2 linked regions of the Pontiella desulfatans genome follow. Each later gene encodes a partner of the first gene's protein in a complex. Links are inferred from orthologs where the notes say so. Each region holds a gene or a part of one and is shown on either strand. Other genes may lie near its edges.

Region 1 (7,762 bases):
ATTCATTCTCGTCTTTTTCCTGATCTACACCGCCTCCGGCTTCGTGGCCGGCGCCAAACTGTTCGAATCGATCTTCGGTCTGCCCTACCACAGCGCGCTGCTCATTGGTGTGGTGGTGATTATTTCCTACACCGCGCTGGGCGGCTTCATGGCGGTGAGCTGGACGGACTTTTTCCAGGGCATCATCATGTTTTTCGCCATCATCACGGTTCCAATGCTGGCCCTGCACGCCACCGGCGGTTTCGCCGAATCCGCCCATGCCTTGCGGGAAGTCGATGCCGGGTTCCTGAATGTTTTCACCAACGGCAGAGGGGAACCGCTTAAAACCATCGCCGTGGTCTCGCTGATGGCCTGGGGCATGGGCTATTTCGGCCAGCCCCACATCCTGACCCGCTTCATGGCCATCCGCTCGCCGGACGAAATCAAACCCGCGCGCCGGATCGCCATGATCTGGGTGATCGTCAGCCTGGCCTGCGCGGTACTCGTCGGCCTGGCCGGCAGGATCTTCCTGCCGGAAACGCTCTCGGACTCCGACTCGGAAAAGGTGTTCATGATCCTGGTCGACCAATTGACCCACCCCATCGTCGGCGGCATCCTACTCGCGGCGGTACTGGCGGCCATCATGAGCACGGCCGACTCGCAGTTGCTCGTCACCTCATCCGCCCTGACGGAAGACCTCTACCGGGTCATCATCCGCCCCTCCGCCTCCGACAAAGAGCTGGTCTGGGTGAGCCGGGGAACGGTGATCGGCGTGGCGGCAGTGGCCTGCGCCATCGCCCTCAAACCCGACAGCAGCGTGCTCGATCTCGTCTCCTACGCCTGGGCGGGCTTCGGCGCCACCTTCGGGCCGCTGGTGCTCATCTCGCTCTACTGGAAGCGCATGACGCGCGACGGCGCCATTGCCGGCATCATCGGCGGAGGGATCACGGTATTGGTTTGGAAGCAGTTGAAGGGTGGTTTGTTCGATCTCTACGAAATCGTTCCGGGCTTTGCCGCATCGGTTCTGCTGATCGTGCTGGTCAGCCTGCTCGGGAAAAAACCGACGCCCGAGATTGAAGCCCAGTTCAAGGAAGCCCGGCGCTAATTGGGCAAAGCAATAATGTCGTAATGCGTTCCTGCCGCAAGGTTTTCCGTGGTGAGTTCATCGCCGGCCACCAGCGGCTCCTCCACAACCCTGCGAACCGTGTAGTTCATCTGACGGAAGAACTCCAGGACATCCGCCCGATACTGCTTGCTTGTTTTCTTGAAAATCTCGGTCTTCACTACGGGCCTGAACTCTCGGATGATTTCCTCGATCGACCGCAGGACATAGAGATCGTAACCCTCCGCATCCGTCTTGATGAAACTCAGCTTGGGAAGATATTCGGCAAAGTCAGACCGAAGCTCGTTTTGAAGGTTTACGGCAAAAACCTCCAGCTTGTACGCATGCCCGTGCTTTAGAGCCGAAATCCCCTCGTGTCGTCCCCCGTTGCAGAATCCCGGGTCGGAATATTCAAACTCCATGAAACCCTCTTGCGCCCCGGCAGCAGCCATGATGGTCTTGATATTGACCAAACCGGAATTGGCACGAATTGATTTTTCCAGAACGTGGTAGACGTAGGGATTGGGTTCCAACGCAAGAACGCAACCTGCCTTCCCCGCCGCAATTCCCATCGGCACTGTCGTATCGCCGCAATGTGCACCGATATCAATGCAAAAGTCGCCTTCCTTGACAAATTCCCGATATCCATCAACAAGGCCGGAACTTATGCCCTCCAGCACCATGGCGGGGTGTTTCCAGTCCGCCAAAAATGCCTTCTGACCATTGCCAATATCATAACCGACAACCTCATAGGCATAGTGTTTGGCTTTTCCCTTAAATCCCATTACTTGAATCAAGTTCTTCAACTTCGGCATGCGTGTTCCCCTTCATAAGAATAAAAGGGTAAACATAACCATGGGAGGGAGCGAACAGAAAGGAAATTAACATGGAAAAGTACGGTGGAATATCCACCGTGAAAAGGTTTGAGATGCGCAGCCCGGCGCTAAACCAATGCGGCCTGCGCCTTGCGGCGGGCCTTGCGGCGTTTCTCGCGTTCGGGGGCGGCAAATTCCGCCGATGCCCCCACCAGCCCCAGCAAAAGGAACAGCCCCATGGCCGTACCAAAGGGAAATACCATGAGATTGCAGATGGCGAGGAAATAGCCCAATCCAACACCCCAGGTCTTCTTTCCGAACAATCCGACCGCCGCAACGATCGAAATGATGACCAATCCGCCAAACAGCGCGGGCAGCAGCCATGCAAATTCCGCCATTTCAACCCGCTTGAGCAAACTGCGGGCAAGCAAGCCGATGTAGACCAAAGGCATAACGATACAGCAAATGCGCAACATGCCCATCCACAGGCCAATCATCTCCTTCGGCGGGGCATGGCGCGATTTCGGAGTACGCGTTCGCCGCCCCTGCCAATCATCCATGGTTTTCGGTGCGGCGTAGATGGAAGTGGAATCCAGCCCATCGGTCACCTCTTCCTTTTCATCATGGAAGCGCCTTCTTCCATAATGACGCCTATTGGAAAGATTCCTGATATGCGACAGCTCGAAACCACCCAGGGCCGCAACCGCAACAACGGAGAAAGCCAACATCGTGATGTTCGCTTTGCGGCGGCTGTTGTATTGGTCCAGCAATTCGCCACTTTCGTGCATTTTCCATAACGTGTTGGCGGCCAAACCCACCAACAAGGCAAACACAACCAATCCTATAATGCGCAATCCTCTTAACACGGTTCTTCCTCCTAAAACCCCATGTATAATGGTCACACATTAGCTGGCGATTAGATTCTGTCAACCCTTGCACTAGTATTTTTTACTACTGCCGCCAACCAGATCAACGGTGAAAAACGTTTTTTCGGTTTGATAAAACCTGTTTACCAACCCATATTTGGCGAAATAACGAGATCAACAGGAAATCACCATGAGCACAAAACCCGCGAATATCAAAGACGTTGCCCACGAAGCCAAATGTTCCATCGCCACCGTATCGTGCGTGCTCAACGACCGCGGGAGGATCGGCAAGGCCACCCAGAAGCGGGTGCGCGAAGCGTGCAAGAAACTAAACTATTTCCCCAGCGCCGCCGGCCGCAACCTCCGCAGCCGCAAGACCGAAAGCATCGGCATCCTCTTCTATCCTTCCTGCGCGCACATTTTCCGCAACGTATTCTACGCAGAAATCATGGAAGGGCTCGAAGAAGAACTCACCCTGGCCAACCAAAACCTGTTGCTGGCCGGATACGACATCTCGACCCAGCAAGAAGAACTACCCAAGTTTATCCGCGAAGGCAACGTCGACGGCGTCATCCTGATGGGAGGCTGCCCCGAGGAATTTAAACAGAAACTGAGCGAGGTCAACCTCCCCTTCCTGCTGCTCGACACCGACATCTCCGGGGTTTCCGTCGATTCCGTCACATCCGATGGCTTCCGCGCCATGATCGACATGGTCTCCTACCTCCACAAACAGGGGCACAAGCACATGCTGATGCTCCGGCATGCATTCGACAACTATAACGAAATCTCACGTTGCATGGGATTCGAAGCCGAAACCCGCCGGCTCGGACTGGAAACGGAAGTGCTTAAGGTCAAGACCAACGACCAGGCCACCCAGGAAATTATTACCCGCATCAACGGAAACGATCCTGTTACGGCCATTTGCACCGTGAACGACGACATGGCCGCCGACATTATGAACAAGCTGCTTGCCGTCGGAATCAACGTCCCCGAACAAATCAGCATTACCGGCTTCGACGACACCGAATTTTCAAAAAAAACCCACCCGCCGCTCACCACCATCCGAATCGACCGGAAACAAATGGGCGTGGAAGGTGCAAAAACCATCCTTCGGCGCATCGGCGACCCCAACGCCCCGCTCCGCAAGCTCGTCATCCCATCCGAGCTGATCACGCGGGACTCCGTCAAACAGCTGTAACAAGGAACCTGCCACCCGACTTGCCCAACGGGGATCCCGGACGACCACGCCGTCCATCTCCGGATCGACTCGTTGGACGTGCTGTCCGGAGACTGCTCCCGCTCCGGTGGCAGCCGACGCAAGCCTTGCGCTACTTGAGCGAGGGAAGCCTTGCTTTCGAAAACCAACACGGGCACACCGGCGCCACGGAACCATCAGATAGGGAACGGCGCCCCATGGGGATGCAGTTACAGGAACCAAGACAAACATCATACTTGCATAAGTGTGAAAACCCGCTAGATCACAGCCAGCAAGGGCAGGTCTCAATATCACACTTATGCAAGTAAGATATTCACCCGCGGAAAAATGGTGGCATTCCTGCGACCGGGAACATGTAAAACCGGCGAGGGAGTTTCCAAAGCCCCCCTTTCATAGGGGAACTCCGACACAAACGCCCCGCTCGTCGGGAGGAGGCCCATCCCTTCAGGTTGCCAGCCCCCTGAAGGGGTGGCACCTGCTTTTCCCTACTGACTGTTGTGATTGCGCATGGCGCGCTGCGAGTCGCGATCGGATTCACGTTTTTTGAGCGTTTCCCGCTTATCGACCACATTCTTGCCCTTGGCCAGCCCAATCCGGATCTTGACCTTTCCGCGCACCAGGTAGACTTTCAACGGAACAATGGTCAGCCCCTTTTCGCGGATTTTTCCATATAGCCGTTCGATCTCCTTGCGATGAAGGAGCAGCTTGCGAGCGCGCGTCTGGTCATGATTGAAGATATTGCCGTGGTCGTAGGGCTGGATGGTGCAGCCCACCAGATAGGCTTCCATATGATCATCGACCTGGACGTAGCCCTCCTGGATGCTGACATGCCCCTGCTTGACCGATTTCACCTCGGTGCCGGACAGTACAATCCCCGCCTCGATCTTTTCCAGGATATGGAAATCGCGCAGCGCCTTGCGGTTGGTGGCCAGCACCCCTGCACCAGGATCGTTCTTTTTCTTTTTGTTTTTACCCGCCATAGAGAAACCAAATTCAAAATCCGAAGCACGGAATTCTAACCCAATTCAAAAACCACAAAAGCAAAAAGCCCAAAACAGGGATGCCTTGGGCTTTTGAGATTCGAATTTCGAGCTTCCCTCTAGAGGAGGATTGAAGCGTCGAAGTCGAGACCGGGAACTTCCGACTCTTCCTGGGTGAAGTTCATTTCCGCAGTCAGCAGACCGTTGGCAATCTCTTTCAGCACCAGATCGTGGTTATCCATTTCCGGATGGTCTTTCTTCACCATCGGGCGTGCACCGCTGTTCAGCTGGCGGGTACGGTAGGAAATCAGGTTGACCAACATCGGGGTATTCGGGATCTTTTCTTCGGCTGTGCTCAAGTATTCCATGTTCATATATAGTTTGCTCCGCGCAAGTGCTTTGCCTTATTCCGTTTAAACGGAATTCTAATAAATGTAAAAAAAATCGGCGCGTAGTATAGCACCCAACCCCTTGGCGTCAAACGCCATTTACAACAAAATCCGCTCCCCTGGAAGGGAGCGGATATGCACCTTGGAGTGCGCAGGCTCGACTGCGCTTTTAAAAGCGGCTGCGAGCCGCAGCACTCCAACGTTTTTTTCCTACATCATGCCGCCCATACCGCCCATGCCGCCCATGTCGGGCATTGCAGGGGCTGCCTTTTCCGGCAGGTCGGTGATCATCGCTTCGGTGGTCAGCAGCAGGCCGGAGATGGAGGCCGCGAACTGCAGGGCAGAACGCGTGACCATGGCCGGGTCGATGATGCCTGCGGCGATCATATCGACATATTCACCGGTCGCCACGTTGTAGCCCATGCTCTGCTTGCTCTTTTTGACTTCCTGCACCACGATGGCACCTTCTTCACCGGCATTGGCCACCAACTGGCGAAGCGGTGCTTCGATCGCCTTGCGAACAATGTCTGCACCGATCTTTTCATCGCCTTCAACGTCAATTTTGTCGATCGCTTTCTGAACACGGATCAGGGCAACGCCACCACCGGGAACAATGCCTTCGGCAACTGCGGCGCGGGTGGCGTGCAGTGCGTCTTCAACACGGGCTTTCTTTTCCTTCATTTCAGCTTCGGTAGCCGCGCCAACGTTGATGACCGCAACACCACCAGCCAACTTGGCCAGACGTTCCTGCAGTTTTTCGCGATCGTAGTCGGAGGAGGTTTCTTCGATCTGGCGACGGATCAGGTCGATGCGCGCCTTGATGGCGGCAACCTTTCCGCCACCTTCAACGATGGTCGTGTCATCCTTGCCCACGGTGATGCGCTTGGCGGAACCGAGGTCGTCGATGGATACGGTTTCGAGCTTGATACCGAGGTCTTCGGTGATGAACTTGCCGCCGGTCAGGACCGCGAGGTCTTCCATGATGGCCTTGCGACGGTCGCCGAAGCCGGGCGCCTTAACAGCGCAGACGTTCAGGGTGCCGCGCAGCTTGTTGACCACCAACGTAGCGAGTGCTTCGCCTTCGATGTCTTCGGCGATGATCATGAACGGCTTGCCGGTCTTTGCCACGTTCTGGAGCAACGGCAACATGTCCTGCAGGTTGGAAACCTTCTTTTCGAAGAGCAGGATGTAGGGATCTTCCATAACCGCTTCCATGGTATTGGCGTCGGTCACGAAATAGGGGGAAAGATAGCCCTTGTCGAACTGCATGCCTTCAACCACGTCGAGGCTGGTCTCGATGGACTTGGCTTCTTCAACCGTGATGGTGCCGTCCTTCCCGACCTTTTCCATGGCTTCGGCAATGATCTTACCGATGGTTTCGTCGCCGTTGGCCGAGATGGTGCCGACCTGGGCAACCTCTTCGCTGGTCTTGACCGTCTTGCTGAGCTTGCCGAGCTGGACAACCATGGCTTCGACGGCTTTGTCGATGCCGCGCTTGAGACTCATCGGGTTGGCGCCGGCGGTCACGTTCTTGAGGCCTTCGCGATAAATCGCTTCAGCCAGAACGGTTGCCGTGGTGGTGCCGTCGCCGGCGATGTCGGAAGTCTTGGAGGCCACTTCCTTAACCATCTGCGCGCCCATGTTTTCGAAGGGGTCTTCGAGTTCGATTTCCTTCGCAACGGAAACGCCGTCCTTGGTGACGGTCGGGGAACCGAATTTCTTATCGAGAATCACGTTGCGGCCTTTCGGGCCGAGGGTAACCTTCACTGCGTTGCTCAGCTTTTCAACACCGCGCAACAGCGCGTCGCGAGCTTCTACATCAAATACAATCTGTTTAGCCATAATCTTAATCTCCTTCGTCGATTAACAAATCCCAATCACTAAGCTCAAAATCCAAGACCCTTGTTTCCGAACATTGGAAATTGGCCTTTTGGATTTGTTTAGAATTTAGGTATTGGAAATTAGAATTTTGATTTATCCAATTACCGCGAGGATATCGTCTTCGCGCATGATCTGATATTCCTTGCCGTCAACCTTGACTTCGGTTCCTCCGTATTTCGGCATCAGCACGATATCGCCAACCTTGACATTGAAAGGGACTTTCTTGCCGTCCTTATCGATCTTGCCGGTGCCGACGGCAATCACTTTGCCTTCCTGCGGTTTTTCCTTGGCGCTGTCGGGAATGATGATACCGCCCTTAACAGCTTCTTCTTCTTTCACCGGCTCAACCAGTACGCGTTCACCCAATGGTTTAATCTTCATGGAACTATCTCTCCTTGTTAGGTTTTAGATTTTCAGCGGTCGCCCGCCACTAATAAATTGAACTTCGAACATCGAACTCCGAACTGCCAACCCTGAACACCTTAAGATGTTCAGAGTTCGAAGTTGAACGTTCTACTTCTTCTTCTCGTCTTC
Region 2 (2,960 bases), on another replicon or contig:
CCACCGGGTTCATGCGGCGCAGCTGTTCCTTTAGTTCCGGCTCGCCCTCTTCCCCGCACTTGGTAATGAAGATGAAGCCGGCGCGCTTGATGTTGCGCATCGGTTCGCGCAGCAACCCCCGTGGCAAGAGATGCCCGCCGCCAAAGGGATTGGTGCGGTCCACAAGGGCGATATCGAGACGATGCCCGAGTTTGAGATACTGGAAACCATCGTCGAGAATCAGCGTGTCGCAACCGAGCTCCTTGATGGCGTATTTCCCGGCCTTGACGCGGTCCTTGTCGACCACGACCGCCACGTTGGGCAGGTTGGAGGCGAGCATGTAGGGTTCGTCGCCCGCCGTCCAGGAATCGAGCAGCAACCGCTTGCCATCGGAAACCACGCGCGGCGGGGTTTCGATCTTTCCGGTGGTGATGCGCTGGATCATCTTTTCGCGGAACGACATTTCCTTGCTCTTGTATCCCCGGCTAAGAATGGCCACCTTGCGCCCCTGCTGCTGAAGGTTGCGGGCGAACACCTCCACCACCGGGGTCTTGCCGGTTCCGCCAACCGTCAGGTTGCCCACGCTGATCACCTGGCAACCCAGCGTATTCGGGCGGATGATGCGGTGCTTGTAGAGCATCAGGCGCACTTGGACGATCACGGAGAACAGGAGCGATAATCCCTTTAGAAGGATCCGTAGCGTGGTTGGCCACTTGCCCTTTTCCGTGCCATCCAACACGGACAGCATATAGGTTTCCAGGTTCTCGATTTTGCGTTTATTCGACATAGATTGGTGCAGTGCTAAAAAAATGTGTGCGCACTATACCCAAAACCTTAAATTCTTCAAGGAAGGACTCGTACACATAAAAAAGCGCGCCTCCCGCCGGCGGCAGGAAGCGCGCATTCTCCAAACCAATAAGCCTACGCTTAAAGGTTTAGGGCCTTGCGGAGGGCCTCGATCTTGTCGGTCTTTTCCCATGGGAATTGCGGACGGCCGAAGTGGCCATAGGCCGCGGAGTCGCGATAGCTCCATCCGCTCGGGGTCATCAGGCCAAGATCGGCAATCAACGCGCTCGGGCGGAAATCGAAGATTTCGCCGGATTTGAGCACTTCCTCGATCAAATGATCGTCCACTGTGCCGCTGCCGTAGGTATCGACGTTGATGCTCAACGGCTTCGGAACACCGATGGCATAGGCCACCTGGATTTCACATTTATCGGCCAGGCCGGCGGCAACGATGTTTTTCGCCGCATAGCGGGAATAGTAGGCTGCCGAACGGTCCACCTTGGACGGATCCTTGCCCGAGAAAGCCCCGCCGCCATGGCTGCCAACGCCGCCGTAGGTATCGACGATGATCTTGCGCCCGGTCAGCCCGGCGTCCCCGTGGGGGCCGCCAATCACGAACTTGCCGGTCGGATTGATGAAATATTCGGTATCGTCCTTCAGCAGCCCGGTCGGGGCGAGCACATCCTTGCACACCTTGATCAGGTCTTCGCGAATCTGCTCCAGCGACACATCGTCGGTCTGATGCGAGATTACAATGGTTTCAATCGAAACCGGTTTGCCATCGACGTGCTTAATGGAAACCTGCGACTTGGAGTCGGGGCGAAGATACGGGATGGTTCCTGCCTTGCGGATCTTCTGGAGCTCGTCGAGGAGGCGATGGCTAAAGGCCAACGGCGCCGGCATCAGCTCTTCGGTGGCGTTGGACGCATAGCCGAACATCATGCCCTGGTCGCCGGCGCCCTGCTCGGCAAAAAGGCCCTCGCCTTCGGTCACACCCTGGGAGATATCGGGCGACTGCCCGTGCAGGCGGTTGATGTATTCGAAGGTCTCGGAACAGAACTCCAGCTCTTCGCGGTCGTAGCCGATATCGCGGCAAACATCGCGCGCAATTGCTTCGGGATCAATGTTATCCCAACCGGCACAGGTGATTTCGCCGGCGTTGACCACGAGGTTGGTGGTGGTCAGCGTTTCGCACGCCACACGGCTCTTGGAATCCTCCGCAAGGCAAGCGTCAAGAATGGCGTCGGAAATCTGGTCGCATACCTTATCGGGATGCCCTTCGGAAACGGATTCGGATGTAAAAACGTGGTCTACTCGGATTTTGCTCATAAGATACCTCTATTCGTTTATTCGGATTAGTGAATATAGATGCGGAATGTAGCGGACGGATTGAACGGATTCCATAAAAAAAATTGCAAAACACATCATTAGAGGCCACGGAAACGGCCACGGCCGTGGCTATTTCCGTGGCACCGTATGCCGAGGGATTCTCCTGCGCGACCAGAAAGCTTGACCCGCCGCACCGCACCAACCTACTGTTTGCGTCCAATTTGGACTACATTCATGAAAGAATTCACAAAAGACGACCTGATCAATTTCCTGCCCCGCTTCGAAACCTTTGTCGGCATCGACTCCGATGGCTGCGTGTTCGACACGATGGAAGCCAAGCAAAAGGACCATTTCCACCCGGCGATCATACGGCACTGGGGGCTGGAGGCGATTGAACCGCAGGTGCGTGCGGCGGCGGAATTCACCTATCTCTATTCCACCTACCGGGGCCTCAACCGCTTCCTCGGCCTCTGCAAAACCTTCGAGCTACTCAATGACTGGCCGGAAGCGCGTGACCATGCGAAGCTGCCCGACCCAACCGACCTGCATGTATATTGCGACTCCGGCTTGCCCCTCAGCAACGCCACCCTTAAAGCCGAAGCCGAGCGCACGGGCAGTCAATTACTGGCGGAAGCGCACGCCTGGAGCGTCGAGCTCAACGCAGACATCGACCAAAACATGCCCGATCCACCTCCATTCCACGGGGTTGAAAAGGCACTGGCACGCATCCAGAAAACCTCAGATGCCATTGTCATCTCCCAAACCCAGGCGGTGGCCTTGCTGAAAGATTGGTATCGGGATGATTTGGCGAAATATGTTTCCGTGATAGCCGGCCCGGAATTGGGCAGCAAGATCGACCATTTCAC

Evidence for each region. Proteins that work in one complex are often made in the same cells at the same time.
Region 2: the proteins of groL (region 1) and metK are in contact, whole or in part, in a cryo-EM structure (PDB 8P4O), measured with the Escherichia coli proteins. The link is inferred for Pontiella desulfatans from one-to-one orthologs.

The regions. Positions count from the first base shown.
Region 1 is NZ_CAAHFG010000002.1:1,207,225-1,214,986, reverse strand. Bases 4,876-7,762 are described here. They hold groL (chaperonin GroEL), read right to left. Parts: upstream 7,193-7,762; coding sequence 5,558-7,192; downstream 4,876-5,557. Other genes in these bases: dnaK (molecular chaperone DnaK), read right to left, coding at 7,742-7,762; groES (co-chaperone GroES), read right to left, coding at 7,322-7,609; E9954_RS20510 (DNA-directed RNA polymerase subunit omega), read right to left, coding at 5,078-5,332; smpB (SsrA-binding protein SmpB), read right to left, coding at 4,876-4,958. Outside these bases: sodium/proline symporter PutP, read left to right, coding at 1-1,084; E9954_RS20530 (FkbM family methyltransferase), read right to left, coding at 1,081-1,896; E9954_RS20525 (hypothetical protein), read right to left, coding at 2,025-2,729; E9954_RS20520 (LacI family DNA-binding transcriptional regulator), read left to right, coding at 2,953-3,960; more of smpB, read right to left, coding at 4,464-4,875.
Region 2 is NZ_CAAHFG010000001.1:2,709,667-2,712,626, forward strand. It holds metK (methionine adenosyltransferase), read right to left. Parts: upstream 2,095-2,960; coding sequence 907-2,094; downstream 1-906. Other genes in the region: lpxK (tetraacyldisaccharide 4'-kinase), read right to left, coding at 1-766; E9954_RS09480 (HAD family hydrolase), read left to right, coding at 2,329-2,960. UniProt on the Escherichia coli protein: Catalyzes the formation of S-adenosylmethionine (AdoMet) from methionine and ATP.